DNA from 4 places in the Dermacoccus sp. SAI-028 genome. Region 4 is predicted to be linked to each of the others. Evidence: riboswitches for the same ligand, from Rfam matches in the RefSeq annotation. Region 4 holds a riboswitch; each other region holds the start of a gene.
The links. Region 4 has a riboswitch for S-adenosylmethionine ahead of EDC82_RS05530 (homoserine O-acetyltransferase). Riboswitches for the same ligand answer to the same signal wherever they lie in the genome.
Positions count from the first base shown of each region.

Region 1 (7,757 bases), 210 kb from region 4:
GTGCAGCTGCACACCGCCGGGCACGTCGAACGAGTACGGGCTGACGAGGCCGATCCGCACCGCTCAGCCCCGGCGCGCGTCGAGGTCGCGGACGAACACGCGCTGCATCATGTGCCAGTCCTGCGTGTGCTCGCGGATGGCGCCACCGAGCGCGTCGGCGCACGCCTGGACGGCGGTCTGCACGTCGGCGCGGGCATCATCGGTGTGGGCGATGTCGACCGCCGGGTGGAAGCGGATGTCGATGCCCCAGCCGCTGCCGCCGTCGCGCCGGCGGTAGGTGATCGTGATCGGCACGAGTGCCGCACCGGTGCGTCGGGCGATGACGGCGGGGCCGGCAGCGAGGCGGGCCGGCTCGCCGCACAGGTCGACCGTGACGCCGCGGCTCGTGAGGTCGCGATCCGACAGCAGCGGCGCGAACGCACCCGGTTCGCGCACGAGCGTCTCGACCTGGCCGAGGACGTTCTCGCCCTTGGTCAGCGGGATGATCGTCATGCCCAGCTCTTCGCGGAAGTGCAGGAACGCGCGGAAGAGAGCGTCGGGCTCGAGTCGCTCGGCGACCGTCGTCACGTGCGCGAGCTGTGTCGCCGACCAGGCGCCCGCGAGATCCCAGTTGCCGAGGTGGCCGAGGTAGGCGACGACGCTGCGTCCATCGGCGAGCATGCTGCGGGTCGCCTCGAGTTCACCCGAGGTGGTCACCCTCTCGGCGATCTGCTCGCGTGTCAGCGACGGCAGTCGGAACGCCTCGCACCAGTAGCGCAGGTACGAGCGCACGCCGGCGGCGACGAGCGCGTCGAGGGCTGCGTCGTCGAGTTCGGGGCGCGCGATCGCGTAGTTGGAGCGCATCCGCGCGACGCTCGGGCCGCCGCGGCGCGTCGTGACGTCCGCGATGACGTCGAAGAGGCGGTGGGCGGCGCGCTCGGGCAGCGCCCGCACGCCCCACCAGGCGCCCTTGAACGCTGCGACGGTGACGGCGTCGCGGGCGCGCGTCGTCAACCCCTCGGCGGCCACGCGCTCAGCCCTCGAACGGCTTGGCGAGGGCCTGCTTCCGCACCATGAGCATGCGCTGCACGACCGTGATGAACGATGCGACGGCGAGCAGCGTGAGCACGACGGTCAGCACGATCTCGGGCAGGAACCAGCCGACGAGGCCGGTCGTGACGAGCACGGCGACGAGACGGTCGGCGCGCTCGGCGATGCCGACGTTCGCCTGCATGCCGAGACCCTCGGCCCGGGCCTTGGCGTAGGAGACGACCGAGCCGAGCACGAGGCACGCGAGCGCGAGGCACGCCATGAGGAAGTTGTCGCCCTTGCCCGCGTAGTACAGGACGAGGCCGCCGAAGATCGCGGCGTCACCGACGCGGTCGAGCGTCGAGTCGAGGTAGGCACCCCACGTCGACGAGCGGCCCGACAGGCGCGCCATGTTGCCGTCGAGCATGTCCGAGAAGACGAAGACGGTGATGAACAACGTGCCGACGAGGAAGTCGCCGCGCGGATAGAACCACAGTGCACCGAACGCGACACCGACGGTGCCCACGATCGTCACGACGTCGGGGCTGATGCCGAGACGCAGCAGGAGCTGGGCGATGGGCCGGAAGATGGCGGAGAAAAACGCGCGCGCGTACTTGTTGAGCATGGTGGTTCAACTGTAGCGGTTCGATATACCCGTTCGAGGCAGCGCACTGCCCGTGGTGCCCGGTGTCAGTCGTTCGGCCAGTTCGCGACGATGCGCTGACGGCTGTCCTCGAGCAGCACCGGCAGCGCCTTGGTGCGCCCGATGATCGGCATGAAGTTCATGTCGCCACCCCAGCGCGGCACGATGTGCTGATGCAGGTGCGCGGCGACGCCGGCACCTGCGACGTCACCCTGGTTCATCCCGAGGTTGAACCCGCCCGGGTTCGACGCGGCCTTGAGGGCACGCACCCCGGCCTTCGTCAGCTTCGTGAACTCCTCGGTCTCGTCGTCGGTGAGGTCGATGTACGAGGCGACGTGACGGTACGGGCACACGAGCAGGTGGCCCGGGTTGTACGGGAACAGGTTCATCACGACGAAACAGTGCTCACCACGGTGGACGATGAGGCCGTCGGCGTCGGTCTTCGTAGGCGACGCGCAGAACGGGCAGCCGTGGCCGGCGTCCTTTGTCGGACGCTCGCCCTCGATGTACGCCATGCGGTGCGGCGTCCACAGCCGCCCGAACCCGTCGGCCTCGCCCGCGAAGGCGCCGGCTTGCTCGATGAGGATGTCGTCCTGCGAATCAGTGTTGAACTCGTCGACCATGGCCCGATCCTAGAGCCCCGCCTGCCTCGACGCAGCGGCCGCGGGTGGGCTCGCGCGCACCATGCACCCCGGGTGAGCGGTCTCAGACCGCCGCGATCTCGCGCAGACGCGCCGGGACAATGGTTCGGTCGGCTTCCCCCGCGTGCGCGACGTCGCCGACACGGCCCGCCAACGTCCGCGCGACCTCGGCCGCGTCGCCGTCACCGACGACGGCGACGATGCTCGCCAGCCCGGCGAGGCCCGTGACGGCGTCCTCGAGGTCGAGCCAGTCGTCGTCATCGAGGCCGGCCGCCGCCCCCGGCCATGCGACCGAGGCGGCCATGACGCCGTCACGAGCCCACTGCTCGACAGCGTCGCGCGCGAGGGCGCCGTCAGCACCGAGGTGCAGGACGACGGCGTTCGCGACCGGTTTGGACGGGCAGGCGATGCAGCGCTCGCGCTGATCGAGCGCCCAGATGACGTCGTCGCTCATGACGCACGCTCCGCATCGCGGCGGGCGTCGAGGCCGAACGGCGCCACACGCTGCATGTGACGTTCGTCCGGCGGGCCGAAGCCGGCCCGTTCGTACAGCCTGCGGGCACGCGGACGGGCGTTGAGCATCATTCGCGCGACGTCGTGCGCGTCGGCCCAGGCGTCGACGATCCGCAGCATCCGCTCGGCCAGGCCCTGGCCGCGCGCCGACGGCGTGACGAAGACGACCGCGATGTTGAGCGACGGCTGCGCCGGCCGAGCCAGCGCCGGGGGCCGGTGCACGAGCGACGTCTGCACCATGCCGAGAGCCGTCCCGTCAGCACTCGAGGCGAGCCACGTCGGCAGATCGTCGTAGTGCGCGAGCCAGTGATCGGCATACTCGGTGATGAAGCCGGAGCGGTTGCTCTCCCCCGCCTCGAGGTCCATCTGCAGACGCAGCGCCGCGCAGGCGAACGCGTCTTCGCGGCGCGCGCGGACGATCGTCGGTGTCATGGCAACAGTCAAGCACGGCATGAGGGTCGTCGCCCGTAGGCGCGTCGCGTCAGCACGGGGCCGCGACCGGAATGTGAGACAGCATTCCCGCCTGATGACACCACCCGGCCTAGAGTGGCCGCAGGTCACGAGCGCCAGCGTCAAACCCCGGTTTGCTGGCCGGCAACCCTCCCACCGCGGCGGGGTGCTCCGGGTGACGACCTGGCCCGGCGCCGAGCGCGTCCGGGCAAGCGCGGAGGGATTCCCCTTCGGGCACCACACGTACGGTGCGCCGCCCGTGCGTCCACGTACTCCTCGAGAGGGACATCATCATGAGCTCCGAGAACTGGGCCTTCGAGACCAAGCAGATCCACGTCGGCCAGAACGTCGACGGCGACACCGGCGCCCGGGCGCTGCCGATCTACCAGACGACGTCGTTCGTCTTCGACTCCGCCGAGACCGCGGCCAACCGCTTCGGCCTGTCGGATCTCGGCCCCATCTACACGCGCATCGGCAACCCGACGGCGCAGGCGGTCGAAGACCGCATCGCCGCGCTGGAGGGCGGCGTCGGCGCGTTGCTGCTCGCGTCGGGTCAGGCGGCGACGACGTTCGCCATCCTCAACGTCGCTCAGGCCGGCGACCACATCGTCGCCTCGTCCGCGCTGTACGGCGGCACGTACAACCTGCTGAAGTACACGCTCAAGCGACTCGGCGTCGAGACGACGTTCATCGACAACATCAACGATCTCGACGAGTGGCGCGGCGCCATCCGCGACAACACGAAGCTGCTGTTCGGCGAGACGCTGAGCAACCCCGACCAGAAGGTGCTCGACGTGCGCGGCCTCGCCGACATCGCGCATGACGCCGGGGTGCCGCTGTTCGTCGACAACACCGTCGCGACGCCGTACCTGCTGCGCCCGATCGAGCATGGCGCGGACGTCGTCATTCACTCCGCGACGAAGTACCTCGGGGGGCACGGGACGTCGATCGCCGGCGTGCTCGTCGACGCCGGGACGTTCGACTACGCCGCCGACCCGGCGAAGTTCCCGCAGTTCAACGAGCCGTCGGAGAGCTACCACGGTCTCGTGTTCGCCCGCGACCTCGGCGTCGGATCGCCGCTCGGCGCGAACCTCGCCTTCATCCTCAAGGCGCGCGTCGAACTGCTGCGCGACCTCGGCGCGGCCGTCTCCCCGTTCAACGCGTTCCTCATCGCGCAAGGCCTCGAGACGTTGTCGCTGCGTGTGGAGCGACACGTGGAGAACGCGAAGAAGGTCGTCGAGTTCCTGAAGTCGCAGCCGCAGGTCGAGAAGTTGTTCTACGCCTCCGACCCGTCGAGCCCCTACAAGGAACTCGCCGACCGCTACCTGCCCGCCGGCTCCGGCGCCGTGCTGTCGTTCGAGATCGCCGGCGGCGTCGAGGCGGGCAAGAAGTTCGTCGACGCTCTCGAACTGCACTCGCACGTCGCGAACATCGGTGACGTCCGTTCCCTCGCCATCCATCCTGCGTCGACGACGCACTCCCAGGGCAGCGACGAGGACCGCCGCGGCGCCGGCGTGACGCCCGGACTCGTGCGGTTGAGCGTCGGCATCGAGAACTCCGCCGACATCATCGCCGACCTCGAGAAGGGCTTCGCTGCAGCGAAGTGACCGTGCGCTGAGGTGGGTCCCCGCGACGGGTGACGCAACCGGGTTCCCTACCCCGAGCGTGGTCACCCGGCCGTGTCGAACGCCGGCCCTCGGGTGCACATGCCAACACACGAGCGCGCCCCCGAACCGCGAGGTTCGGGGGCGCGCGTCGTCGTCGAGGCAGACGTCAGCCGGCCGTCGGGTCGGTGTTCTGACGTTCGGTGATGACGCGGGTGATCTCGGCGATCGCGTCGGCCACCGGCACGCCGTTCTTCTGCGACCCGTCGCGGAAACGGAACGAGACGGCGCCGTTGTCGCGGTCCTCTTCACCGGCGATCAGGATGAACGGCGCCTTCGACTTGGACGCGTTGCGGATCTTCTTCGGGAAGCGGTCGTCGCTCATGTCGACCTCGACACGCACGCCGGCTTCGCGCAGCTTCATCGCGACGTCCTGCAGGTAGTCGTAGTACTCCTCCGCGACGGGCACGGCGAGCACCTGAACCGGCGCGAGCCACGCCGGGAACGCGCCCGCGTAGTGCTCGACGAGCACGCCGAGGAAGCGTTCGATCGAGCCGAACTTCGCCGAGTGGACCATGACGGGCTGCTGACGCGAACCGTCCGCCGCCTGGTACTCGAGGCCGAAACGAGCGGGCTGGTTGAAGTCGTACTGGATCGTCGACATCTGCCAGGTACGGCCGATGGCGTCGCGCGCCTGCACGGAGATCTTTGGGCCGTAGAACGCGGCACCGCCCGGGTCCGGCACGAGCTCGAGGCCGGACTCGAGCGCGACGTCCGACAGCACCTTCGTCGCGATGTCCCACTGTTCGTCGGTGCCGATGAACTTGTCCTTCTTGTCGCCGTCGACGTCGCGCGTCGAGAGCTCGAGGTAGAAGTCGTTCATGCCGAAGTCGCGCAGTAGGCCGAGGATGAAGTCGAGCAGGTGCTTGATCTCCCCCGGCGCCTGTTCGGGCGTGACGTAGCTGTGCGAGTCGTCCTGGGTGATCATGCGCACGCGCGTCAGACCGGAGAGCACGCCCGACTTCTCGTCGCGGTACACCGTGCCGAACTCGAAGAAGCGCAGCGGCAGCTCGCGGTAGGAGCGCCCACGCGAACGGAAGATCTCGTTGTGCATCGGGCAGTTCATCGCCTTGAGGCGGTAGTTCTGCCCGTCGACGTCGAGGGGCGGGAACATCCCGTCCGCGTAGTACGGCAGGTGACCCGAGGTGTAGAAGAGGTCTTCCTTCGCGATGTGCGGCGTGCCGACGTAGGAGAAGCCCTCCTCGATGTGACGGCGGCGGACGTAGTCCTCCATCTCACGCTTGATGATGCCGCCCTTGGGGTGGAACACGGGCAGGCCGGGGCCGATGTTCTCGGGGAAGCTGAACAGGTCGAGCTCGGCGCCGAGCTTGCGGTGGTCGCGCTTCTCGGCCTCGGCGAGGCGCTCGAGGTAGGCCTTCAGCTCGTCCTTCGTCGGCCACGCAGTGCCGTAGATGCGCTGCAGCTGCGGGTTCTTCTCGCTGCCGCGCCAGTACGCGGCGGCCGAACGCATGAGCTTGAACGCGTTGCCGAGCACCTTCGTCGACGGCACGTGCGGGCCGCGGCACAGGTCGCCCCAGGCGACGGTGCCGTCGCGGCGGACGTTGTCGTAGATCGTCAGCTCACCGCCACCGACCTCGGCCTCCGCGCCCTCGGCCGCATTCGCAGCGTTGCCCTTGAGGCCGATGAGCTCGCACTTGTAGGGCTCGTGCGCCAGTTCTTCGAGGCCCTCGGCGTCGGTGATGACGCGGCGGTTGAACGTCTGGCCCTCGTTGACGATCCTCTGCATCGCCTTCTCGAGCTTCTTGAGGTCGTCGGGCGTGAACGCCTCGGCGACGTCGAAGTCGTAGTAGAAACCGTCGGTGACGGGCGGTCCGATGCCGAGCTTCGCGCTCGGGTTGATCTGCTGCACCGCCTGCGCGAGCACGTGGGCCGCGGAGTGACGCAGGACGGCGAGGCCCTCGGGGTCCTGCGCGGTGACGGGCTCGACGGACGCGCCGTCCGGGATCTCGCGGAACAGGTCGCGCAGTTCACCGTCGATGCGCATGACGAGGACGGCCTTGTCGCCGCCGAACAGGTCCGTGCCCGTCGTGCCCTGCTCGACCTCGCGTGGTTCGCCGTTGACGGTCAGGGTGATGTTCTCGGACACGGCTGTGCTCCTTGTTCGTGACGTGCAGACTCGGCCGCACACGTACGAATGGCACGGCCCGTGCCGCCAAGGCTACCGGGTGCCCCCGACCACCCCACGCCGAGCCGCCGGCACCACCCAGGCGTGACGTTGGTCGCCCGCGGTGATGCGAGGCGGCTGTTGCTGAGGATCTCCTACGAATGTGGACGTAGATCGCCGATGTGGACGAAAATCGCAGGTGGGTCAGGGGCCCGTACTCATCTGCGATTTGCGTCCACATTCGCGATTCCTCTACACCTCGGCGAGCGGCGTCCACAGTCGCGAGGTTCGGCCGCCATTACCAACCTGGGTGACGGTCGTTGACGGCGCCGTGTCCAGCTGGCGACCACACTGCTGTCCGGACGCGACGAAGCCGCCCACCATCCAGTGGGCGGCCTCCTCGCTCGCTGCGAGCGTGCCGACATCGTCGACCGATACCGAGGTCTCGGTCGATCGGCGCCGACGACTCGGCAGGTCAGTCGGTGCCGAACTCCATCGCCGCTTCGTCGAGTGCGAGAGCGTCGGCGTCGACGTTCGGGTTCGACGCGATCTGCTGCGCGCCACCGGGCTCGAGCTGGCCGACGAGGTCGGTCTGCGCCTTGCCCAGCCCGCCGCGTGCGGCGTAGAACTCGAGCTTGCCACGCGTGTCGGCGATGTCGAGGTTGCGCATCGTCAGCTGCCCGATGCGGTCGACGGGGCCGAATGCGGCGTTC
Region 1 is NZ_SMFS01000001.1:1,405,006-1,412,762, reverse strand. It holds gene EDC82_RS06480 (glycosyltransferase family 4 protein) at 1-60, opposite strand, end outside; gene EDC82_RS06475 (phosphatidylinositol mannoside acyltransferase) at 64-1,008, opposite strand; gene pgsA (phosphatidylinositol phosphate synthase) at 1,013-1,633, opposite strand; gene EDC82_RS06465 (HIT domain-containing protein) at 1,699-2,274, opposite strand; gene EDC82_RS06460 (hypothetical protein) at 2,357-2,746, opposite strand; gene EDC82_RS06455 (GNAT family N-acetyltransferase) at 2,743-3,237, opposite strand; SAM riboswitch class IV at 3,361-3,476, shown strand; gene EDC82_RS06450 (bifunctional o-acetylhomoserine/o-acetylserine sulfhydrylase) at 3,549-4,862, shown strand; gene thrS (threonine--tRNA ligase) at 5,029-7,026, opposite strand; gene argG (argininosuccinate synthase) at 7,520-7,757, opposite strand, start outside.
Region 1: it holds a riboswitch for S-adenosylmethionine, as region 4 does, so the genes downstream of both, EDC82_RS06450 (bifunctional o-acetylhomoserine/o-acetylserine sulfhydrylase) here and EDC82_RS05530 (homoserine O-acetyltransferase) in region 4, are expected to answer to the same signal.

Region 2 (7,757 bases), 900 kb from region 4:
GCTCAGCGAACAGTTCCCCGGACTGCATGCCCTCGACGGCGAGGCGCGTCGGCATGACCCGTCCGGCATGTTCCGCAACGCCTGGGTCGAGCGGTTGCTCGGGAATGAGCCGGCCTGATTTGGTGCTGCAACCGGGGCAGGCGTAACTTCCTGAGACGTGGAGAGCATAGATGTTCGATAAGAAAAAACAGCCCAGTGTGGAACTGGCCGGTGAGGCCGCTCACGCCTCTGCCGTCGCGCAGTTGAGGGCCTCCTTCGAAGCCATCCCCGCCGGCGCCACGGTGCGCCTCGCGAAGAAGACCTCGAACCTCTTCCGTCCGCGCGAGAAGGCGAAGGTGGGCCTCGACGTCAGCGGCCTCACGGGCGTCATCAGCATCGACGCCGATGCTCGCATGGCCGACGTCCAGGGCATGTGCACGTACGAGAACCTCGTCGACGCCACGCTCGAGCACGGCCTCATGCCGCTCGTCGTCCCGCAGTTGCGCACGATCACCCTCGGCGGCGCCGTCACCGGCCTCGGCATCGAGTCGACGTCGTTCAAGAACGGACTGCCGCACGAGTCCGTCCTCGAGATGGACATCCTCACCGGCACCGGCGAGCTGCTCACCGCCTCGCCGACCAACGAGCACGCCGACCTCTTCCGCGCCTTCCCCAACAGCTACGGCAGCCTGGGCTACGCGACGCGTCTGCGCATCGAACTGCAGCCGATCGGTGACCTCGTCGAGACGCGCAACGTGCGGTTCGCGAGCGTCGCAGCCATGACGCGAGCGATCGACGCCATCGTCGAGACCCGCGAGTGGCAGGGCGAACGCGTCGACGGCCTCGACGGCATGATCGTCAGCAAGGACGAGGCCTATCTCGTGCTCGCCAACTTCTTCCCCGAGACGCGCCGCCGCCCGAGCGACTACACGGGGCAGAACATCTTCTACAAGAGCATCAGTGAGCTCGACCGCGACACGTTGAGCGCGCACGACTACATCTGGCGTTGGGACACCGACTGGTTCTGGTGCTCCGACGCGTTCTTCGCACAGAACCCGAAGGTGCGACGCGTGTGGCCGCGCAAGTACCGTCGCAGCGACTTCTACCACCGCATCGTCGGGTGGGAGAACCGCTGGGGCTTCGCCGCGAGGATCGACGAGATGCGCGGCGAACTGCCGCGCGAGCGCGTCGTGCAGGACGTCGAGGTGCCCCTCGAACAGCTCGAGACGTTCATGCCGTGGTTCGACGAGCACGTCGGCATGACGCCCGTGTGGGTGTGCCCGCTGCGCCTGCGCGGCGACGACGCGTGGCCGCTGTACCAGCTCGAACCGAACCGCACGTACGTCAACGTCGGGTTCTGGGGCACCGTCGCCATCACCCCCGGGCGGTCTGACGGCGACGTCAACCGCGACATCGAGGCCGTGCTGCCGACGATGCACGGCCACAAGTCGCTCTATTCCGACGTCTACTACGACGCCGAGACGTTCGAAGCGCTGTACGGCGCAGCCGAATACCGCCGCATGAAGACGAAGTACGACCCGCAGGGCCGCCTTCCTGAGTTCGCTGACAAGATGAGGACGCACGCATGAGCCAGACCACGACCGCCAACCCCCTCGTCGCCCAGGCCGTCCAGGCCGTGTTGGAGGAGCCGTTGCCCTTCCGCATCACGGCGTACGACGGCACCGACATCGGCCCGCGCGACAGCGACATCGCCGTGCGTGTCGAGAGCGAGGAGGGGCTGCGCTACCTCCTCAGCGCCCCTGGCGATCTCGGCCTCGCCCGCGCCTATCTGACGGGCACGCTGACCGGCACCGGTTTCCACCCTGGTGACCCCTACGAGGTGTTCAGCCGCATCAAGCGTGACGTGCGCACGAAGCAGCTGACGCCGAAGGGCGTCGCGTCGGCGCTCGCGCCCGTCGTCAAGCAGCTGGGGCCGAAGGCGTTCGTCCACCCGCCGCTGCCCGAGGTCGAGAACGAGCCCCGCTGGAAGCGCCACCTCGCCAAGGTGAACCCGGTGAGCCGCGCCGCCGACTCGATCAAGCACCACTACGACGTCTCGAACGCGTTCTACGAGAAGGTGCTCGGTGACTCGATGGCCTACACGTGCGCCGTGTTCGACACGCCGGACGACACCCTCGAGGACGCGCAGGAGCGCAAGTTCGCCCTCGTTGCCGACAAGCTCGACCTGCAGCCCGGCCAACGGCTGCTCGACGTCGGCTGCGGCTGGGGCGGCATGGCGATGCACGCCGCTCGCGAGCGCGGCGTCCACGTCATAGGCGTCACCCTGAGCAAGGAGCAGGCCGAGTGGGGTCAGCGCGCCGTGCGTGAGGCGGGCCTCGAGAGCCTTGTCGAGATCCGCTACGGCGACTACCGCGACGTCACCGAGACGGGCTTCGACGCCGTCAGCTCGATCGGCCTCACGGAGCACATCGGCGTGAAGAACTACGCCAACTACTTCTCGTTCCTGCACTCGAAGCTGCGCGACGGTGGCCGCCTGCTCAACCACTGCATCACGCGTCGCGACGACACGGCTTCGGCCAAGCCGGAGCCGTTCACCGATCGCTATGTCTTCCCCGACGGCGAGCTCGCCTCGCCGGGGCGGCTCATCAGTGAGTGCCACGACGCCGGTTTCGAGGTTCAGCACGACGAGAACCTGCGCCTGTCGTACGCCCTGACGCTGCGCGACTGGTGCCGCAACCTCGAGGCGAACTGGGATTTCTGCGTCGCCGAGGCGGGCCTGCCGACCGCGAAGGTGTGGGGCATCTACATGGCCGGTTCACGCCTCGGGTTCGAGGAGGGCTGGCTGCACCTGCACCAGGTGCTCGCCACGAAGACGACCGACAACGGCGACAACGGCGGCTACCCGCTGGGCTCGCACTGGGCACCCTGAGCTCTCACTGGCGGTGCTGAGCGGCTGCCCGTTGCCCGTCCAGACGCAGGCAACGCGCAATCATGACGGTGGGGTGATGCCGACCAGCATCGCCGCCACCGTCATGATCTGCGTCCACGCGAACGCGTTCTGGAACGAACTGTTCGCGATGACGACGGCCGCCGAGCGCAGGTTGAACGCGAGGATCGCGGCGCGGGCCCCTGACGCGCGGCGTGTGCGCGCCCAGTAGACGAGAGCGCCGACGGCCGGCGCGAGCAGCGACCACATGTACGCGCTGAAATCGCTGCCACCATGCGACTTCACGAACTCGACCGTGACGATCGACGCTCCGATCTCGAACACGGTCAGGGCGACCATGAACCATCGATCACCGCTGCTCACCGACGGGGGAGTGCTCCACGGGCGTTCTGCTCTCAGTATGGCCGCCCGGGTGCGGCGGGCCCCTGACGAATGTCACGGTGTGGCCGCCGTTGATGCATAACTCGACCTTTATGTTTGGCCAGTGCTACGTTATGTGCGGGTCACGAGCCCCGGCGCGAAGTCTCGGCTGGCCGGGCGGCAACCCCCATGCGAACGCACACGTGCGCCGGGGTGCCCCGAGTAACGACCCGGCCGCCCGTCGACCGACGCGGCGGCAAGCGCAACGAAGGGTCTGCCATGACACTCCTCGACACCACGCCCGACACGAACGTCGACTCCGCGAGCGGCGCACCGACGGGTGTTCCGACGAGCGCAGCGGCGCGCCACGGCGGCACCGTCGCGACGCCCGGGCTGCGCATCGAACGCCTCGGCCCGGCGTTCGGCGCAATCGTCCACGGCGTCGACCTCGCGCAGGTCGACGACGCGATAGCGTTCGACCTGCGCCGCGCGCTGCTCGCGCACAAGGTGCTCTTCTTCCGGGGTCAGGACGCGTTCGACGACGACGCTCAGGTGCGCCTCGGAAACCTGCTCGGCGAGCTGACGGCGGGCCACCCCGTCGCGGGCACGCACGAGCGCAAGGAGATCTACTCGATCGACTCCTCCGACCCCGAGTTCTCGTTCTCCGACGAGTGGCACACGGATGTCACGTTCATGAAGGAGCCGCCGGCCATCAGCGTCCTGCGCGCCGTGACGTTGCCGGATTACGGCGGCGACACCTCCTGGGCCGACGCGCAGGCGGCGTACGACTCGCTGTCGGAGCCGTTCCGCGGCCTCGTCGACCAGCTCGTCGCCGCCCACGACGGCAACCGCGAATGGGGCGCGTACCTGCGCAAGAACGGTGGGCAGGAGTGGAGCGGCGAGGTCGTCACCGAGCTGCCCGTCGTCGAGCACCCCGTCGTGCGTGTGCACCCCGAGACGGGCCGTCGCGGGTTGTTCGTCAACCCCGGTTTCACCTCCCACATCGTCGGCGTGTCGCAGGCCGAGTCGCGGGCGATCCTCGACGTGCTGTACGCGCACCTGACGCAGCCCGAACACACCATCCGCCACCGTTGGGCGCCCGGCGACGTCGGCATCTGGGACAACCGTGCGACGTCGCACTACGCGAACCGCGACTACGTCGACGCCAACCTTGGCCCGCGCGCCATGAGGCGCGTGACGGTCGGTGGCGACAAGCCCGTCGGCGTCAATGGCCTGACGGGTGGCGCAGCTGCCTGACGGTGTGAGCTGACATGGCGCGGTGCGGGTCTCTGGGGCCCGCATCGCGTCGTCATGTACCCCTCTGCGATTTTCGTCCCCCTTCGCGAATCCCGTCCCCCTCGGCGAATCCGGTCCCCATCGGCGATTTGCTTGTGCACATTCGTCCAGCCGGCCGTCGGGAAAATCGGTCGCCGGGGGCGTCGCACGGTGATGGAATGACGGGATGCTGAAGCTCATCAGGCCCGACGCCGCTCGCTACGACGACTGGAAGGACGCATTCGACGAGTTCGGCGCGACGCCGAAAGACGGCACGGGCTATCGTCGCGACGACGTCGTCGACACGTCGCGCGCCGGGTTCGACGCCTACCTCACCGATCGTGCGCGCCAGGGCGATACGACCGTCGCGCCGCCTGAGGGATTCGTGCACTGCAGCTATTTCTGGGTGCTCGACGGCCCGCGGGCGGGGGAGGGTGACATCGTCGGCTTTCTGGCCCTGCGTCACACCCTCACCGAGGTGCTGTACGAGGCGATCGGTCACATCGGCTACTCGGTGCGTCCCAGCGCTCGTGGGCGGGGTGTCGCCGCGGGCGCGCTGATGCTCGGTCTCGACGAGGCGCGGGCGCTCGGCGTCGAACAGGTGCTGGTGTGCTGCAGCACCGAGAATCCGGCGTCACGCGCCGTCATCGAGAAGTGCGGCGGGCAGTTCGAGGACGTCCGCTCCCACCCCGCGTTTCCGGGCGAGACACGTCGCTACTGGTTCGGCTCGCCGCCGTTTCCGCAGGGACCGACGGCCTGACGCCGGCTGCCTCGGGTGCGGATGTGACCGAAACTCGCGGATGAGGACGAGAATCGCCGATGTGACCGCCGTTCGCAGAGGTGGACGAGAATCGCCGACGGGGACAGGAATCGCAGAAGGGGCACGGTGCGGGGCGGCCCGGCCGAGGTCAGTCCCCATCCGAACTCAGGCCCCCAAACCCTCAGCCGACGTCGTGACCAGGATGTGATCGCTCGGTCCGCGAGCCGAGACGCCGTACCCATGGGTAGACCCCTACTGTGGCCTTACTCACATCGGCCCTCATGGCCACCAGCACTACCAGGAGGTCACCGTGGCGGCGTCACGTCTCGACACCCTCGACCGCGATCCGGGGTTGCCCCCCGTCGCGGTCGAACCCCCTCGCACCATCACCGGGCGGCAGAAGATCATGATCGCCGTCGCGGCGATCGTCGCCGCCATCGGCTGGACGATGGTCGCCTTCGTCCGCGGTGAGCACGTCAACGCCATCTGGTTCGTGTTCGCGGCCGTCGGCAGCTATGTCATCGGCTACATGCTCTACAGCCGTCTCATCGCGTACAAGGTCGTGCAGCCTCGCGACGACATCGCGACGCCGGCGGAGCAGTTCGAGAACGGCCAGGACTACATGCCGACGGACCGTCGCGTCCTGTTCGGCCACCACTTCGCCGCCATCGCCGGTGCCGGCCCGCTCGTCGGCCCTGTGCTCGCCGCGCAGATGGGGTACCTGCCGGGCACGATGTGGATCATCTTCGGCGTCATCTTCGCGGGCGCCGTGCAGGACTACATGGTGCTCGCCATCTCGACGCGCCGTGGCGGCCGCAGCATCGGCCAGATGGCGCGCGACACGCTCGGCCCCGTCGGTGGTTGGGCGGCGATGCTCGCCGTCATGACGATCATGGTCATCCTCATCGCGGTGCTCGGCCTCGTCGTCGTCAACGCGCTCGCCGAGTCGCCGTGGGGTGTGTTCTCGATCGCGATGACGATCCCGATCGCCCTGTTCATGGGCTGCTACCTGCGCTTCCTGCGTCCGGGGTCGGTCACCGAGGTGTCGCTCATCGGCGTCGTGCTCCTGCTGCTCGCGATCGTCTCCGGCGGCTGGGTCGCCGAGACGGCCTGGGGCAAGGACATGTTCACGCTGTCTCCGACGGCGCTCGCCTGGTGCCTCATCGTCTACGGGTTCGCCGCGGCCGTCCTGCCGGTCTGGCTGCTGCTCGCGCCGCGTGACTATCTGTCGACGTTCATGAAGGTCGGCACGATCGTCCTGCTCGCGCTCGGCATCATCATCGCGCGTCCGGCGATCGACATCCCCGCGATCACGTCGTTCGGCAAGCACGGCAACGGTCCCGTCTTCGCGGGTTCGCTGTTCCCGTTCCTGTTCATCACGATCGCGTGCGGCGCGTTGTCCGGCTTCCACGCGCTCATCTCGTCGGGCACGACGCCGAAGCTCATCCAGAAGGAGAGCCAGGCGCGACTCATCGGGTACGGCTCGATGCTCGTCGAGTCGTTCGTCGCCATCATGGCGCTCATCGCGGCGGCCATCATCGACCAGCACCTGTACTTCGTCATCAACGCCCCCGCCGGCGTGACGGGTGGGACGGCCGAGAAGGCCGCGGCGTGGGTGAACTCGATAGGCTTGGGCGGTAATCCGATCACCGCGCCCGAGATCACGCAGGCCGCGAAGGACGTCGGCGAGGCTTCGGTCGTGTCGCGCACCGGTGGCGCCCCGACGTTCGCGTTCGGCATGTCGGACGTGTTCAGCCGCGTCATCCCAGGCGATTCGATGAAGCAGTTCTGGTACCACTTCGCGATCATGTTCGAGGCGCTGTTCATCCTGACGACGGTCGACGCCGGCACGCGCGTCGCACGTTTCATGTTGTCGGAGACGCTCGGCAACGTGCCCGGGCTGCACCGCTTCCGTGACACGTCCTGGCGCGTCGGTGCGTGGATCTCGACGCTCGTCGTCGTCGCCGCATGGGGTTCGATCCTGCTCATGGGCGTCACCGACCCGCTGGGTGGCATCAACACGCTGTTCCCGCTGTTCGGCATCGCCAACCAGTTGCTCGCCGCCGTCGCGCTGACGGTCGTGACGGTCGTCGTCATCCGCAACGGCAAGGCGAAGTGGGCGTGGATCCCGGGCATCCCGCTCGCCTGGGATCTGCTCGTGACGATGGTCGCGAGCTACCAGAAGATCTTCTCGAGCGACGCGAAGATCGGCTACTGGGCGCAGCACAACGCGTTCGTCGACGCCAAGAACAAGGGGTTGACGAAGTTCAAGACGGCCAAGACCCCCGAGGAGATCGACGCCGTCATCCGCAACACGCTCATCCAGGAGACGCTCTCGGTTCTCTTCGCGGTGCTCGTCATCGTCGTCGTCATCGCGGGTGTGTTCGCGGCGCTCAAGGCGCTGCGCAGCGAGCACGTCGACCCCGAGGTGCGCGACGACGCGGTGCCGTCGCAGATCTTCGCGCCGAGCGGCAT
Region 2 is NZ_SMFS01000001.1:298,880-306,636, forward strand. It holds gene EDC82_RS01445 (FAD-binding protein) at 1-118, shown strand, start outside; gene EDC82_RS01450 (FAD-binding oxidoreductase) at 171-1,568, shown strand; gene EDC82_RS01455 (cyclopropane-fatty-acyl-phospholipid synthase family protein) at 1,565-2,869, shown strand; gene EDC82_RS01460 (hypothetical protein) at 2,930-3,226, opposite strand; SAM riboswitch class IV at 3,389-3,516, shown strand; gene EDC82_RS01465 (TauD/TfdA family dioxygenase) at 3,527-4,504, shown strand; gene EDC82_RS01470 (GNAT family N-acetyltransferase) at 4,710-5,282, shown strand; gene EDC82_RS01475 (carbon starvation CstA family protein) at 5,593-7,757, shown strand, end outside.
Region 2: it holds a riboswitch for S-adenosylmethionine, as region 4 does, so the genes downstream of both, EDC82_RS01465 (TauD/TfdA family dioxygenase) here and EDC82_RS05530 (homoserine O-acetyltransferase) in region 4, are expected to answer to the same signal.

Region 3 (7,757 bases), 1.2 Mb from region 4:
TGAGCGTTGCGCACGCACGTCTGGGCCTGGGCGAACCCGCGGGCAGCGAGGAAGGCGCCTGCGGCGTCAGGCTGGCCGACGGGCGTCTGCGTCTCGACGAGGACCGTCGTACGTCCCTCGTCCTGCATGATCTCCTCCGCGGCTGAGAGCAGCGCCGAGCCGACACCCCGTCGTCGCGCGGGAGCCGGCACGTCGAGGTGGAGAAACGCGAGGTGGGTGTTGTCGCGGCGCGGCAGGACGAGCTCGGCGGCACCGACGACGCCAGCTGCTGTGTCCACGCCATCATCCTGTATGTCGGCTGCTCCCCCAACGGCGTCGTCGTCGCACGAGGCTTCCCCCTCGACGGCGACGAACGCATGACGCGTCTCGGATTCCTTGCCCCACATGGCGCGCAGCTCGTCGGCGGGGTAGGCGATCGTGTGCTTGCCCCACTGCTCGTGGCCCACCGTCATGAACACCTGCGCCCAGGCGTCGAACAGCGGGTCGGACGGGCCGATCTGACGAATGCGCATGGCGACATTGCACTCAGCACCAGCTGCGTACGCAACCGGTTTTTCGGCGCGTCCGCCTGGATCGTGCGACAACCCGTTCATGCCGGCGGAGGGTCGGGCCGGAATGCCTCGACCGCCGGCGGTGTTGTCTCGGAACCCGAGGAAAGGCACCTCATGTTCACTCGAAAGCACACCCGAACGCCCGAGGCGAGCGACCTGCACGACGTCCTCGACGTGCCGATGTTCTCCGAACTGCCCGACGGCTCGGCGACCCTGTACGTCGCGATGGGCTGCTTCTGGGGCGCCGAACGCATCTTCTGGAAGATTCCGGGCGTCGTCACCACGGCCGTCGGGTACATGGGCGGCCACGCCACCGAGCCGACGTACGAAGATGTCTGTGGCGGCGGCACGGGCCACACCGAGACGGTCATGGTGGCCTACGACCCGTCGCGCGTGTCCGAACGCGAGCTTCTCAAGGCGTTCTGGGAGAACCACGACCCGACGACCGCGAACCGGCAGGGCAACGACGTCGGCACGCAATACCGCTCGGCGATCTACTGGACGACGCCGCAGCAGGAGCGCGCTGCCCGCGAGACGTCCGCGCTCTTCCAGGAGGCACTCGACGACGCGGGCCGCGGCGCCATCACGACCGAGATGCGCCCGGCCGACGAGGCGGGCCCCTTCTGGCCGGCGGAGCTGTACCACCAGCAGTACCTGTCCAAGCACCCCGGCGGCTACTGCAACCACGGCTTCAAGGGCGTCACGTGCCCCGTCGGCGTCGCCGACCTGCCCGCGCAGACGGATGTCCTCCCGCCACGCTGACGACGACATGCACGGCGGCCGCTGAGCCGGCGGCCGATCAACCGGCCACCGCGGCGCACCGGCCGTCTCAGCGCACCTGGAAGGCCCGGCTCGTTCCGGTATGGGCACTGACCTTGCCGTTCCAGCCGTTCTTCCAGCTGCCCTGCTGCACGAGGCGATACGTGCTCGCGGGCGTGCCGCGACGTATGCGCCGCTCCATGGTGCATCGCGAGTACGAGACGCCCTCGCGCGACCAGACGTACGAGGTGTCCCAGTCGTGGTCGTCGAGGACGTCGACCCACGACGAGCCGACCTGACGCTGCACCTTGACGAACGTGCCCATCGTGCGGAAGTCATTCTTCGGGTGGCCGCCGCGGAAGACCGCCCGCACGCTCGAACCAGCCGAGCGTGTGGCGTCCGGCTGAGTCAGGACGTCACCGAAGTGCTGCCCGGGTGGGGCGTCGTCGAACACGACGCCGGGGCCCTCGGCGCGTGGCCGACGTCACACTCATCACCCACCTAGACGATCGTCCAAGCTGTGTGAAGAAATCACTCACCCGAGCCTCGACGGCGAAAGACGCCGCATCAGCCACGCCGCGTGTCGCACGTCACAATCTTCGCCCACGTCTCATCTCCAGTGCCACAACTTGACGCTTTGTCGTGCGCGGCTCTAATCTCGCTGCTGGTCAAGAGATCCGATGCAAAGCCCTGGCTGGTCGGACGGCAACCCTCACACGCGTGGCGGGGTGCTCCAGGTGATGACCCGGCCGCGTCGACCACGCGGCAAGCACGCTCGGCACCCAACGTGACGGCATCCTCGTGAGCCTTCCGTTGCGCTGCCCAGGCCCCGAAAGGCATGCCCCGCACGACACCGCGCACCGCGCCCCACCCCGGCGCCCCGCCTTCACGCTGACTCCGCGCACCCGCGCCAGCCCCGCGCATTCGCATCCTTGCCGCCTCACCAGGAGAGATCATGACCGACAAGCACACCCCCGCCGACGAGACCTCGACGCCCACCTCGTCCACGCATGACGCCACGAGCGCCGAGAACGGCGCGACCGCCCTGCCCCCGAAACCGAAGAACGACACCGGCAAGTACGTTGCGATCGGCGCAGGCGTCCTCGTCGTCGCGCTGGCCGCCGGCATCGGGGCCAAGGTGCTCGGCGGGAGCAGTGACGACAAGCTGACCCACCTCAAGGTGGGCACGACGGAGGCGTCGGACCCGTACTGGAACCAGCTCGTCAAGGTGGGCAAGGACAAGTACGGTCTCGACATCGAACCGGTCAACTTCTCTGATTACACCCAGGCCAACCCCGCGCTCTCCGAGGGCCAGGTCGACCTCAACCAGTTCCAGCACCTGCAATTCCTCGCCGACTACAACACCAAGGCGAAGCAGAACCTCACGCCCATCGGGGCGACGTACATCGTCCCGCTGGCGCTGTACTCGAAGAAGCACACGAGCGTCGGCCAGTTCCCCCAGGGCGGCAAGATCGCCATCCCCAACGATCCGACGAACCAGGCGCGCGCCTTGCTGCTGCTGCAGAGCGCCGGACTGCTGAAGCTCAAGGGTGGTGGCACCTCGCTGTCGACCCCGGCCGACATCGACGCCGGCGCCTCGAAGGTCACCGTCACAGCGGTCAACGCCGAGCAGACCGCGGCCGCGCTGCCGTCCGTCGACGGCGCGATCGTCAACAACAACTTCGCCGCGGACGCGAAGCTCGACCCGAGCAAGGCCCTGTTCAAGGACGACCCGCATGCGGCCTCGTCGAAGCCGTACATCAACGTCGTCGTCGCGCGCGCCGCGGACAAGGACAACGCCGACTACGCCAAGTTCGTCAAGGCCTACCACGACCCGAGCGTCGAGAAGCTCATCGAGGAGCGCACGAAGGGCACGAGCGTCCTCGTGAACAACTCCGCCTCCGAGGTGCAGGGCATCCTCGCGAACCTCGAGGCCCAGATCAAGGCGAAGGGATCGAAGTGACGGGCCCCTCCCCCACACTGACGAAGGCCGCCGCGCCGGCGAGTGCCACCCCGCCCGCCGTCGCCTTCCACGACGTCGGCAAGACGTTCACCCGCGGCAAGAGCCGGGTGACGGCTCTCGACGGCATCACGACGCAGGTGGAGCGCGGACGCATCGTCGCCGTCATCGGTTTCTCCGGCGCAGGTAAGAGCACCCTCGTACGTCTCATCAACGGCCTGGAGACGCCGACGCGCGGCCACGTCGAGATCGACGGCGTCGACCTCGCGTCGCTGTCCGCGAAGCAGGTGCGCGAGCTGCGCGGTCGCATCGGCATGGTGTTCCAGCAGTTCAACCTCATCCGCTCGCGCACGGTGTACGCCAACGTCGCCTACCCCCTCGAGGTCGCCGACTGGGACAAGGCGCGCCAGGAGGCGCGCATCACCGAGCTGCTCAGCTTCGTCGGGCTCACCGAGAAGGCGTGGGCCTACCCCGACGAGCTCTCCGGCGGGCAGAAGCAGCGCGTCGGCATCGCCCGTGCGCTCGCGACGAACCCGGAGATCCTGCTCGCCGACGAGTCCACGTCCGCGCTCGACCCCGACACGACGAAGGACGTCCTCGCGCTGCTGCGCCGCGTCAACGACGAGCTCGGCGTGACGATCGTCGTCATCACCCACGAGATGGACGTCGTGCGCGAACTCGCCGACGACGTCGTCGTCCTCGAGGCCGGCCGCATCGTCGAGTCCGGGCGCACCGTCGACGTCCTCGGCGCGCCGAAGGCGGACGCGACGCGCCGCCTCGTCGACGCCACCCTGCGGAACGTGCCCGACGCACGCGAGAGCGCCCGGCTGCGCGCTGCCCACGACGGGCACCTCGCGACGCTGACGGTTCACGACCCGCGCGAGTTCGGCCGTGTCCTGGCCCGCATGTCCGCACACGGCGTCGAACCGGAGATCGTGCACGGCGGCCTCACACCGCTCAAGGACGACACCCTGACGACGTTGACGCTCGCCCTGCGCGGCGACGACGGCGCCGTCACCACCGTGCTCGACGAACTGCGTCTCGCCGCCGACGTCGAGGAGGTCGCCGCATGATGCCCGCAACCGATTGGGAGGCGCTGCGCCCCACGATCGTCACCGCGGTGGGCGAGACGCTGCTCATGGTCGGCGCGACGATCATCATGGGCGGCCTGCTCGGCCTCGCCCTCGGCGTGCTGCTCAACACCACACGACGCGGCGGCATCCTCGAGAACCGAGTTCTGCACACGGTGCTCAACGTCCTCGTCAACATCATCCGACCGATCCCGTTCATCATCTTCGCCGCCGCTCTCGGGCCGTTGACGCTCGCCGTCACGGGCTCGACGATCGGTGCGAAGTCGATGATCTTCCCGCTGACGATCGCCTCGACCTTCGGCATCAGCCGCATCGTCGAGCAGAACCTCGTGAGCGTCGACCCCGGCGTCATCGAGGCGGCGCAGGCGATGGGGGCGAGTCCGTGGCGCATCATTCGCACCGTGCTCATCCCCGAGGCGCTGGCGCCGCTGATCCTCGGCTACACGTTCGCGCTCGTCGCGGTCATCGACATGACGGCCGTCGTCGGCGCCATGGGCGGCGGCGGCATCGGTGACTTCGCCCTGTCCTACGGTTACCGCCGCTACGACTGGGCCGTGACGTGGGCCGCCGTCGTCGTCATCATCGTCTTCGTTCAGATCGCCCAGTTCATCGGCAACGCTCTGGCCCGCAAGGCGCTGCGTCACTGACACACCCTTCGCGCCGCTCGGCGCGAGCATGACGAAGGGCCGTGACCATCCGGAGAGGATGATCGCGGCCCTTCGCCGTCAGGACGCGTCAGACCAGCCGTGCGTCAGCGAGCGCCGACGGTGGCGACCTTCTGCAGGCTCGAGCGCAGGTCGGCCTGCATGCCCTCACGCTGCTGGACGTGGTGGTGCTTCTTCTTCGTGCTGGACGCGCTGTCCGTCACCTCGTTGGCGGGGCCGGGCTCCGGCTGGGGCACGGGGTCGCACTCGACGTCGGCGTGGCCCGGTCCACCCGTCCGCGCGGGCATCGCGCCGGTGAGGAGGTAGGCGGAGATCTTGTCGTCCGTGCAGGCGATGCCATTGAGCGAACCGGAGTGCGTCGTTCCACCGACGCCCTCGATGAGAGCGCTCTTCGGGAAGCGCTTGCGCACCTCGAGCGCGCCCGGGAACGGCGTCGCACCGTCGTGGGTCTCGGCGATGAGGAGCACCGGCCCGACCTTCGAACCGTCGATCTTCATGGCCTGCGCGTTCGTCGACTTGACCGGCCAGCTCGTGCACGGGAGGTTGAACATGGCGTTCGCCCACGTCTCGAAGGGCGCCTTCTTGTCGACCTTCGAGTTGTCCGAGAGCCACTTGCTCCACACGTTCGACCACTTGACGTCGGTGCACTGCGTGCCGAGGTAGACCGCGTAGCTGTTGTCCGAGCCCGGCCCGGAGCCGTTGGCGTCGTCGTACAGCGCGGTCGTCGGGCCGAAGTCACCCTTCTGCAGCGCAGCGGCCAGGGCGGCGCCGTCGTCCTCCCAGCCGAAGACGTAGTAACCGGCGTTGAGGTAGGCGTCGGTCCACTCGTCAGGTCCGATCTTGCCGTTTGCGGGCTTCTTCGCGAGCTTGTCGCGCATCGAATACCACTGCTTCTTGATGGCCTTGCCGCTCGTGCCGAGGTGGTACGTCGCGTCGTTGCCCGCGACCCAGTCGAAGAAGACGTCCATGTTCTTGTCGAACGCGATGTCCTGGTTGAGGTTCGCGTCGTACCAGACGTCGCGCGGGTCGACGACACCGTCCATGACCATGCGACGCGTCTGCTTCGGGAACATCGTGGCGTAGACCTGGCCGAGGTACGTGCCGTAGCTGAAGCCGTAGAAGTTGATCTGCTTCTCACCGAGCGCCTTGCGGATCGAGTCCATGTCGCGCACGTTGTCGATCGTCTTCATGTGCGGCATGAGCTTCGCACCGGCAGCCTTGGAGCACGACGCGGAGTAGGCGGCCGACCTCTTCAGCCAGGCCTGCGACGTGCCGGCCTTCGTCACCCGGTAGTCAGGGCGGTTGTAGCCGAAGTAGTTGCCGTCGCAGGCCAGGGTCGGGACGCTGGAGCCCACGCCGCGCGGGTCGAAGCCGATCCAGTCGTACGGGTCGCCGCCCTTGTTGCGCACGGCGCCGCCGAGGCGCGACAGCGTCAGACCGGAGCCGCCCGGGCCACCTGGGTTGACGAGCATGATGCCCTGCTTCTTGGCGTCGCTCGTCTTGTGCTTGATGCGGGAGACGGCGATCTTGATCTTCTCGCCCTTGGGCTTGGCGTAGTCGAGGGGCACCTCGACGAATCCGCACTGGGCGCCGGCCTTGCTCAGGCGCGCGTTCGCGCAGGTACCCCAGGTGACCGGCGGCGGGGTGTAGGACGAGGAGGCGTCCGCAGTGGGCGTCGCGCCCTGAGCGGGAACGGAACTCGCCGCCGTGACGGGGGCCGACAGCCCGACGCCCAGCAGGCTGAACGCAGCGCCCACGGCGCCGATGGTCTTCTTCATGCGTACTCCCTGGATGGCCTGGTGAACCGCGCGTCCACGAGCGTGTGGCGCCGTGTTAGATCATGCCCCTTGGAATGCGCTGTGTGTCTCCCCTGTGTAACCTTTGTGTAAAGTTCGTCACACTGGGCATGTCGCTCGACAAGGGTGATCAACCCTGAGGGCGCACGAACGGAAACGCGAGCGTCGCACGGATCGGCGCACCGAGCATCATCATGATGGAGCGGTCGACGCCGATGCCGAGCCCACCCGTCGGCGGCATCGCGTACTCGAGAGCGCTGAGGAACGCCTCGTCGAGCGACATCGCCTCGACGTCACCGGCCGCGGCCTTGAGGGACTGCTCCGTCAGGCGCTTTCGCTGTTCGATCGGGTCGACGAGCTCCGAGTAGGCGGTGCCGATCTCGGCGCCGAACGCGACGAGGTCCCAGCGCTCCGACAGCCTGGGGTCGCCGCGATGCGCGCGGGTGAGCGGTGACGTCTCGACGGGAAAGTCGATGTAGAACGTCGGGAACATGGTCTGGCCCTCGACGAGTTCGTCGTACAGCTCGACGACGAGTTCACCCGCACTCTTCTCGCGCGGCGCGTCGACGCCGTGCGCCGCGCAGACCGCAGCCACCTCGTCCCGCGACGACGCCGACGTCAGCAACACCCCGCAGGCCCTGGAGACGGCTTCGTGCACGGGGATCGTCGGCCACTGCCCCGACAGGTCGACACGCTCGATGGTGCCGTCGGGGCGGGGGCGTTCGGCGAACTCCCCACCGTTGACGGCCCGCGCGACGGCGAGGAGCACCTCGCGCGTCAGGTCGCGCATCGTCAGGTAGTCGCCGTAGGCGTCGTAGGCCTCGAGCGAGGTGAACTCGGGGTTGCGGGTCGCGTCTGCGCCCTCGTTGCGGAAGTTGCGGTTCAGCTCGAACACCTTCTGCATGCCGCCGACGGCGAGCCGCTTCAGGTACAGC
Region 3 is NZ_SMFS01000001.1:2,363,475-2,371,231, forward strand. It holds gene EDC82_RS10755 (GNAT family N-acetyltransferase) at 1-512, opposite strand, end outside; gene msrA (peptide-methionine (S)-S-oxide reductase MsrA) at 666-1,313, shown strand; gene EDC82_RS10765 (neutral/alkaline non-lysosomal ceramidase C-terminal domain-containing protein) at 1,381-1,764, opposite strand; SAM riboswitch class IV at 1,977-2,088, shown strand; gene EDC82_RS10770 (MetQ/NlpA family ABC transporter substrate-binding protein) at 2,266-3,273, shown strand; gene EDC82_RS10775 (methionine ABC transporter ATP-binding protein) at 3,270-4,343, shown strand; gene EDC82_RS10780 (methionine ABC transporter permease) at 4,340-5,008, shown strand; gene EDC82_RS10785 (alpha/beta fold hydrolase) at 5,113-6,804, opposite strand; gene lysX (bifunctional lysylphosphatidylglycerol synthetase/lysine--tRNA ligase LysX) at 6,953-7,757, opposite strand, start outside.
Region 3: it holds a riboswitch for S-adenosylmethionine, as region 4 does, so the genes downstream of both, EDC82_RS10770 (MetQ/NlpA family ABC transporter substrate-binding protein) here and EDC82_RS05530 (homoserine O-acetyltransferase) in region 4, are expected to answer to the same signal.

Region 4 (7,757 bases):
GTCACGCCGTAGACCTTGCCGATCTCGTCGAGCGTCTTCGGCTGGCCGTCGGTGAGGCCGAAGCGCATCGAGACGACGCCCGCCTCGCGCTCGGACAGCGTGTCGAGCACCGAGTGCAGCTGCTCCTGCAGCAGCGTGAAGCTGACGGCGTCCGCCGGGACGACGGCCTCGGAATCCTCGATGAGGTCACCGAACTCGCTGTCGCCGTCCTCACCGAGGGGCGTGTGCAGCGAGATGGGCTCACGGCCGTACTTCTGGACCTCGATGACCTTCTCGGGGGTCATGTCGAGCTCCTTGGCCAGCTCCTCCGGCGTGGGCTCGCGGCCCAGGTCCTGAAGCATCTGACGCTGCACGCGAGCCAGCTTGTTGATGACCTCGACCATGTGCACCGGGATGCGGATGGTGCGCGCCTGGTCGGCCATGGCACGCGTGATGGCCTGACGGATCCACCACGTCGCGTACGTCGAGAACTTGTAGCCCTTGGTGTAGTCGAACTTCTCGACCGCGCGGATGAGGCCGAGGTTGCCCTCCTGGATGAGGTCGAGGAAGAGCATGCCGCGACCCGTGTAACGCTTGGCCAGCGACACGACGAGACGCAGGTTGGCCTCGAGGAGGTGGTTCTTCGCGTTCTTGCCGTCCGAGGCGATCCACCACAGCTCGCGCTTGAGCTTCATGTCCATCTTGACGCCCGACTCGAGCTTCTGCTCGGCGAACAGGCCGGCCTCGATGCGCTTCGCGAGCTCGACCTCCTGCTCGGCGTTGAGCAGGGCGACCTTGCCGATCTGCTTGAGGTAGTCCTTGACCGGGTCGGCCGTCGCACCCGCCGTCACGACCTGCTGGGCCGGCGCGTCATCCTCGTCACCCGGACGCAGGACGAAGCCGCCCTTCTCGTCTTCGGCCTCGCCGGCGGGCTTCTTCGCCTCGTCGACCTCCTCGGCGCCTGCCTCGACGTCCGTCACGACGACGTCGTCGATCTCGACGTCCTCGGCGACGACCTCGTCCGGCTCGTCAGCGGCCGACTTCTTGGCGGTGGTCTTCTTCGCGGTCGTCGACTTGGCCGCGGTGGCCTTCTTCGCCGTCGCCTTCTTGGCGGTGGTCTTCTTGGCGGCCGCCTTCTTCGCGGGGGCCTCACTCGCCTCGTCGGCGGTGACGATCTCGTCGAGCTCGACGTCGGTCTCCGCCTCTACGGCCTTCTTCGCCGCCGTCTTCTTGACGGCAGCCTTCTTCGCGGTCGTCGTCTTGGCCGCGGTGGTCTTCTTCGCGGCAGCGGTCTTCGTCGCGGTCTTCTTGGCAGTCGACTTCTTCGCCGCGCTCTTGCGCCCGGTCGTCGTGGCGACGGCCTGGGCCGCGTGAACCTCGTCGAGCACGATCTCGATGCCCTCGGCCCCCAGCGCCTTCAGCACCGCCTTCTGCTTGGCCATGGAGATCTTCGCTTCTTCGAGGGCGGTCTTCAGCACCACGCTGTCGACCGTGCCGCTCGCGCGCCCCTGCTCGAACAGAGCAATGACCGCGGGATGGTCGATGTCCGCGGGAAGCGCGGGGGTCTGAGCCGTTTCGGACACTGAGGTCACCAACTACCTTCCGAGAGTGCACAACGCATCGGGCAGGCGCAATCGCGCGCCGAGCGCTTCGTACGAGGGAAGAGACGAACCACGGGGGCGGGATCCGACGAGAGCCGGTTGCTCGAGACTCACCTGAGCTCGCCTGGCACCGTGGTGCCTGATTCGATCCCCCGCGTCGCTTCTTTCACCATTATAGAACTCTGGGTCGAGAACCGCAGAATCACGGGGTTCAACGCCCCTGCGTGCGCGGGTGTTCCCGACCTGACGCAAGCGCGTCAGGCCGGGGTTGGGAGCAGCGCGAGATCAGTGCGCTGTGGGCTTGACCGCGAGGACGGGGCACGGCGCGTCGAGCAGCAGTCGCTGAGCGCTCGAACCGAGGATCAGCTTGCCGACGGGCGTGCGGCGACGCAGCCCGATGACGAGCAGCGCCGGGTCGAGTTCGGCCACCTCGTCGAGGATCACCTCGACCGCGTCCTGGCCCTCCTCCACCTGCACGACGCGGCCGCCGACCGCGTCCGCACTCTCCTGCGCGGCAGCGCGCGCGTCGTCGCTCGGGACGGTCGAGACGAGTACGAGCGGGCGCCCCAGCACACTCGACTGACGCACGGCCTCGGCCACCGCGGCCTCACCCTCCGGGCCCGGAGCGAAACTGACGACGACGGACATGCGCAACCCCTGTTCTGCGACTGTGGCGATCGGCTCACACGCTACCCGAGGTGCCGCGAGCGCCCGCCGTCACGCCACGGGATGGACGCGGCCCGCCTCGGCCGTGAGCGGCCGAGCGATGACCTCGCGCACGAGCGCCGCGATCTGGTCGGCCTCGATGAGGAAACCGTCGTGACCGTGCGGCGAGTGGATGAGACGCAGCCGTCCGCGCCCGTGAGCCCGGACGATGTCGGCGGAGGCACTGACCGGGAACAGCCGATCGGAGTCGACCGCGGCGACGACGAGCTCACCCCCGAACACCCGAAGCGCAGGCTCGATGCCGCCGCGGCCGCGGCCGACGTCGTGCGTCGCCATCGCCTGCGTGAGCCGCACATAACTCATGGCGTCGAACCGCGCAACGAGTTTCGCGGCGTGGTGCTCGAGATAGCTCTCGACGGCGAACAGGCCGCCGTCGAGCGTGCGGTCCGCTCCCTGCGACTCGCGCCCGAACCGCTCCTGCAACTCGTGCGCGCTGCGGTAGGAGGTGTGCGCGATCTGGCGGGCGAGCCCGAGCCCCGACGTCGGGAAGACGCCCTGCTCGAGGTAGCCGCCACCCCGGAAATCCGGGTCAGCTTCGATTGCCCGCACCTGCGTGTGCCCCCACGCGATCTGGTCGGCGCCCGCCGCCGCGCAGCTCGCGACGACGAGGGCGCGCTGCACCCGATGCGGGAAGGTCGCCACCCACTCCGCGGCGCGCATCCCGCCGAAGGAGCCGCCGATGACAGTGTGGAAGCGCGCGATGCCGAGAGCGTCGGCGACCCGCGCCTCGGCGCGCGCCTGATCCCTGACGCTGACGTGTGGGAAGCGCCCGCCCCACACCCGGCCGTCTGGTGCGAGCGACATGGGGCCCGTGCTGCCGCGACAGCCGCCGAGCACGTTGATCGCCACGACGAACAGCTCGTCGGTGTCGAGGGGCGCGCCGGGGCCGATGAGACCAGGCCACCACCCCGCCGTCGGCTGCCCGGGGCCGACCGGCCCGACGACGTGCGAGTCTCCGGTCAGGGCGTGCTCGACGAGGACGGCGTTGCTCGCGTCGTCGTTCAGCTCGCCCCAGCACTCGTACGTCATGACGACGTCGGGCAGGGCGGCGCCGTTCTCCAGCGTCAGGGTGCCGATGTGGACGGCACGTGCGTGCGGGTTGAACCCGTCGTCGGTGAGGGGCGCCGCGGAGTCGGCCACGGCGAGGCGACGGTGCGAAACCATGACGTCCTCGATTCCGAGGTGGGTCGCAACCCACCTCTCGCGCTTGCCGCCCACGGGCGGCCCTGTCGTCACCCGGGGCACCCCGCCGCGAGGGAGGGTTGCCGCTCAGCAAGCCGGGGCTTGTGTCGCTGAAACTCTTGACCTGCGACACAGTAGGCGGCCCTGCCCGCGGCTTCCATCGCCCGCGCGGCGACGTCCACGATGTGGCGCGCTCCCACAACCGGCACGCTCGTCAGGCGACGGAACTCTGCCGAGCCTTCGTGTGGAGCGCACCGACGGCCTGCTCGTACGACAACCCCGTGCCTGTGATGTCGCGCAGCAGTTGCCCCAATGACGTCCGTCCGATGCGCAGCGACGCCGCGGCGCACGCACCGGCTCCTCGCAGGTCGCCTTCGCGCCAGGTCGCGGCGGCCTCGAGGGCCTTCCACGCGGCGCGGCCGTGGCGCGGCACGAGCGGCAGCCAAGTTCGCAGGCACGCGCTCGTCATCAGCGGGCCAGGCTCGCCGAGCGGCGTGCCCGGGCTCAGCAGACGGAACAGTTCGGGTGCGACGCACAGGAGGATCTCATCGCGCGTCGGGCCGTCGACGACAGCGTCGGCGAGCACCTGCAGGTCGGCGCTGCGGGAGCGTCGCCGGGTGCCCGACGCGGTGTCGGGGACGTCGCACAACCGTGCCCAGGCGGCTCGGACGTCGACGACGCTGGGAACGGGGCGCGCGGTGGCGGCCATGGCCTCGCCGCCGCGGCGGACGTCGCGAAGCTGCTCGCGGGTCTGCTCTGACAGGGACGGGATCTCGTGGATCGCGCCGTCACAGCAGCCGAGCTCGCATTCGATGGCCCACCAGTGCTCGTCGCTGGCACCGAGGACGTGGTGCAGCGGCACGCGGCGCTCGATGCGTTTCGCGAGGGCCGCGATGTCGACGCGGCCCGGCTCGCAGCGATAGGCGATGGCGATGGCGGCCTGCGCACCCATCGTCGCGCGCCGCTCAGCGACGACGTCGAGCATGTGCGCCGTCTCCCCGTCGCACGCATCGTCCGCCCAGCCGAGCACCCCCGCGAGCGCACCGTCACGTTCGAACAGGACGATGACGGCGCCCGCCCCCTCGGAGCCGACGAGATCGGGAAGGGCTGCCACCAGGGCGCTGAGGCCCTTGAGTCGTGTTGTTGTCTTCATGCCCCCAGCGAAACCCATGACGCCACCCGCGCGCTGACCACGAGCCACAAACCTGTGGACGAGGCATCCTGCGGGCCGCGAAACGGGCCGTAGCCGTCACACCTGTGGGTGAGTGGGCCGTTCGAGCAAGGCCAGGCGGGGGTTCGCGGCCCTCAGATCGTCGCCCGGAAGCCCGTTGATGCGCACGGACGACACATCGCCGAACCGGCCCGGACACGCCGAACGCCACCCGCCGAAGACGAGTGGCGTTCGGGGTGGAATCAGGGCGACGTCAGGCTGACGGCGGGATCTGCGCGACGAAGTCGCGACGCGCCGACTGGGCGATCTTGCGGATGAGGACGACATCGAGGCCGCCACCGATGAAGCCGCCCGCCACGGGGATGAGGCGCGGAATGCGCGTGAGGAAGCGACGCCCCACCTGCGAGCCGAGACGGAACGCAACGGACTTGTTCACGACGGCGAGCGCCGCCGGCGGCAGCTTGCGCGTGGCGACGTTCGTCGCGACGCCACCCGTCATCGGGCCGAGGCCCTTGAGGACCTGCGTCGCGTCCGCACCGATGAGGTCGAGCAGGATCGCCGAGCGCACGGCTGGGTCGTCGACGTCGTGACCGTTGATGGCGGCGATTGCCGCGACCATGCGCGTCGCGACGGTGTAGAAACCGATGACGTTCGCGGGCAGTGCCACGGGGAGCGTGACGAAACCGCCGAGGTTGGTGAGGAAGCCGTTCGCGCCCGCGAGCTTCGTGTGTGATGCGACGACGTCGTCCATCGCCGCTTCCTTGGAGCCCGCCTTCTTCATCGCCTCGTCGGCGACGGCGCGGGCCGACTTGAACGTCGCCACGCCCCCGATGCCCACCGAGATGAGGTGCTGCGCCAGGGTGTTGGCCGTCGAGTCGAGCATGCCCGACGGTTTCTCGGGGGCTGCAGGAGCCTTCTTGTCTTGACCGAATCCGAACATGAGGTGATCCTCCCAAGTTGGCGGGGGCCCGGCAAGCCACCGCAGGGGTGGCCGCAGCCAGGCGAGCGTTGCGAAGCCCGCGTGGCCGTCGGCTCAGACCGACGGCCGGCGAGAAGCGCTCGCGGGCTCACAACGAGCCCTTGGTGCCCGGATCCTCTCCCTCGGCGCGCAGGAACTGCTCCAGCTCGGCGCCGATCTCGTCTGCGCTCGGCAGGTCGTTCATCTCGGCGGCGAGGAGCGAGCGTCGACGACGACCCTCGGTGAAGGCGTCGTACTGCCGCTCGAGGCCCTCGACGACCTCGGTGACCTCGTCGTTCTCGCTGATCTGCTTGGCGATGTCGACGCGATGCAGCCCGGCGATCGCGGCGAGCTCCTGAGCGGGGATCGCCAGCCCCGTCAGCCCGCAGACGGCCTCGAGCGCGGCGAGCGCGGCGTCCGCGAACTCGACCTGCGTGAGGTAGTGCGGCACGTGGATCGCGAAACCTGCGGTGTCCATGCCCGCCTCGGCGAGCCGGATGTGCATGAGCCCTTCGGCACTCGAGGGAACCTGGACGTTGCCGAAGAGCGGCTCGTTCTCCGTCAGCAGACGCTGATCGGAGGCGAAACGCGTGAAACCGACCGGGCGCGTGTGCGGCACGGCCATCGGGATTCCGTGCGCGCTCACCATGAGCGAGACGCCGAGGTTCGCCGCGAGGATGCGGACGGCCTCGCTGACGCGCTCCCACTGGTAGTCGGGCTCGGGGCCGGCGAGCAGCAGGAACGGCGTGCCTTCGGCGTCGACGAGGCGGTACAGCACGAGAGCCGGGTCGTCGTACTCGCTGTAGCGGTCGCGATCGAACGTCATCATCGGGCGGCGACCGCGGTAGTCGAGCAACTGGTCAACGTCGAACGACGCGACGACCGTGTGCTCGAGCGTGCCCAGCATGTGCGCCGTCATCAACTTCTGCGTGTTGCCCGCGTCGATGAAACCGCCCAGCGAGACCACGAGGGTCGAGGCGCTCTGCTCGGCGAGCGGGGTGTCGGTCTCGATGCGGAACAGTTGCGTGGGATCAAGCACGTCGTACTCCTTCGTCAGGTGCTCACCGTTCAACGCCCCGCGCGCGGGGATGATTCCCCCACGCCGCGGCCACTCAGGTCTGCGGCGACGCGGCGTCCGGAACGGTCTCGGCATGACCGTCGGTGCGCAACTGCGCCCGCAGCGCCTCGGCATTCTCGGCGAGGATCTGCTGGTCCTGGCCGCGCGTGACGGCGTGCGGGTCGAACTCGGCCGGGCTCTGCGTCGGCCACACGTGCAGGTGCAGGTGCGGCACCTCGTACCCCTCGACGAGCAGGCCGACGCGCTGCGCCTGCCACGCGCGCTGCTGCGCCTGACCGATGATCTGCGCGACACCCGTGAGATGCGCGAAGATGCTCGGCGGCGCCTGCGTCCATTCGACGATCTCCCCGCGCGGCACGACGACCGTGTGCCCGTCGGTGATGGGGTCGATGACGAGGAACGCCACGCACACCTCGTCCTGCCAGACGAAGTGCGCCGGGATGTCGCCGTCGATGATCTTGCTGAAGATGCTCGCCATGGCCTCCAACCTACGCCCGATCAGCGGGCCTCCGCAGCGTCCATCGCCTTGTAGATCCGCTTCTCGGACACCGGGTGAGCGGTGCCCAGACGCTGCGCGAACTGGCTGACGGCAAGCTCCTCGATCATCCAGCGGATGTCGAGCACGTCGGCGTCCCCACGGCGCTCGGGGCGCAGCCCGGCGACCATGTCGTCGTACTCACGTCGGACGGTCGCGACGAGGTCGGCGCGGTCGGCGTCACGCACGAGATCGGTGACGCCCTTGTCGAGCCGCTCGAGCATTCCCCGCACGTAGCGATCGAGGTGACCGAGGCGCGCCAACCCGGTCTCGGCGACGAAACCGGGATGGATGAGCGCGACGAGGTGAGCGGCGACGTCGTCGTGCAACGCCTTCGCCGCGGGCGCCGTCAATCGTGACAGCCCGAGCTGCACCTCGGCGGCGTGCTCGAGCACGGGCGCGAGCTTCTCGGCCGCCTCGAGCACGAGCGGTGCCACCTGCTGACGGATCGCCGTGAGGGCCGCGTCGAACTGCTCTGCGTCGCGCACTTCGCGCCCGGGCATGCCTTCGATGACGGAGTCGACGGC
Region 4 is NZ_SMFS01000001.1:1,196,777-1,204,533, reverse strand. It holds gene EDC82_RS05540 (RNA polymerase sigma factor) at 1-1,571, opposite strand, end outside; gene EDC82_RS05535 (universal stress protein) at 1,866-2,228, opposite strand; gene EDC82_RS05530 (homoserine O-acetyltransferase) at 2,298-3,470, opposite strand; SAM riboswitch class IV at 3,505-3,613, opposite strand; gene EDC82_RS05525 (hypothetical protein) at 3,703-4,641, opposite strand; gene EDC82_RS05520 (EcsC family protein) at 4,913-5,599, opposite strand; gene EDC82_RS05515 (PAC2 family protein) at 5,727-6,656, opposite strand; gene EDC82_RS05510 (HIT family protein) at 6,730-7,173, opposite strand; gene hrpA (ATP-dependent RNA helicase HrpA) at 7,194-7,757, opposite strand, start outside.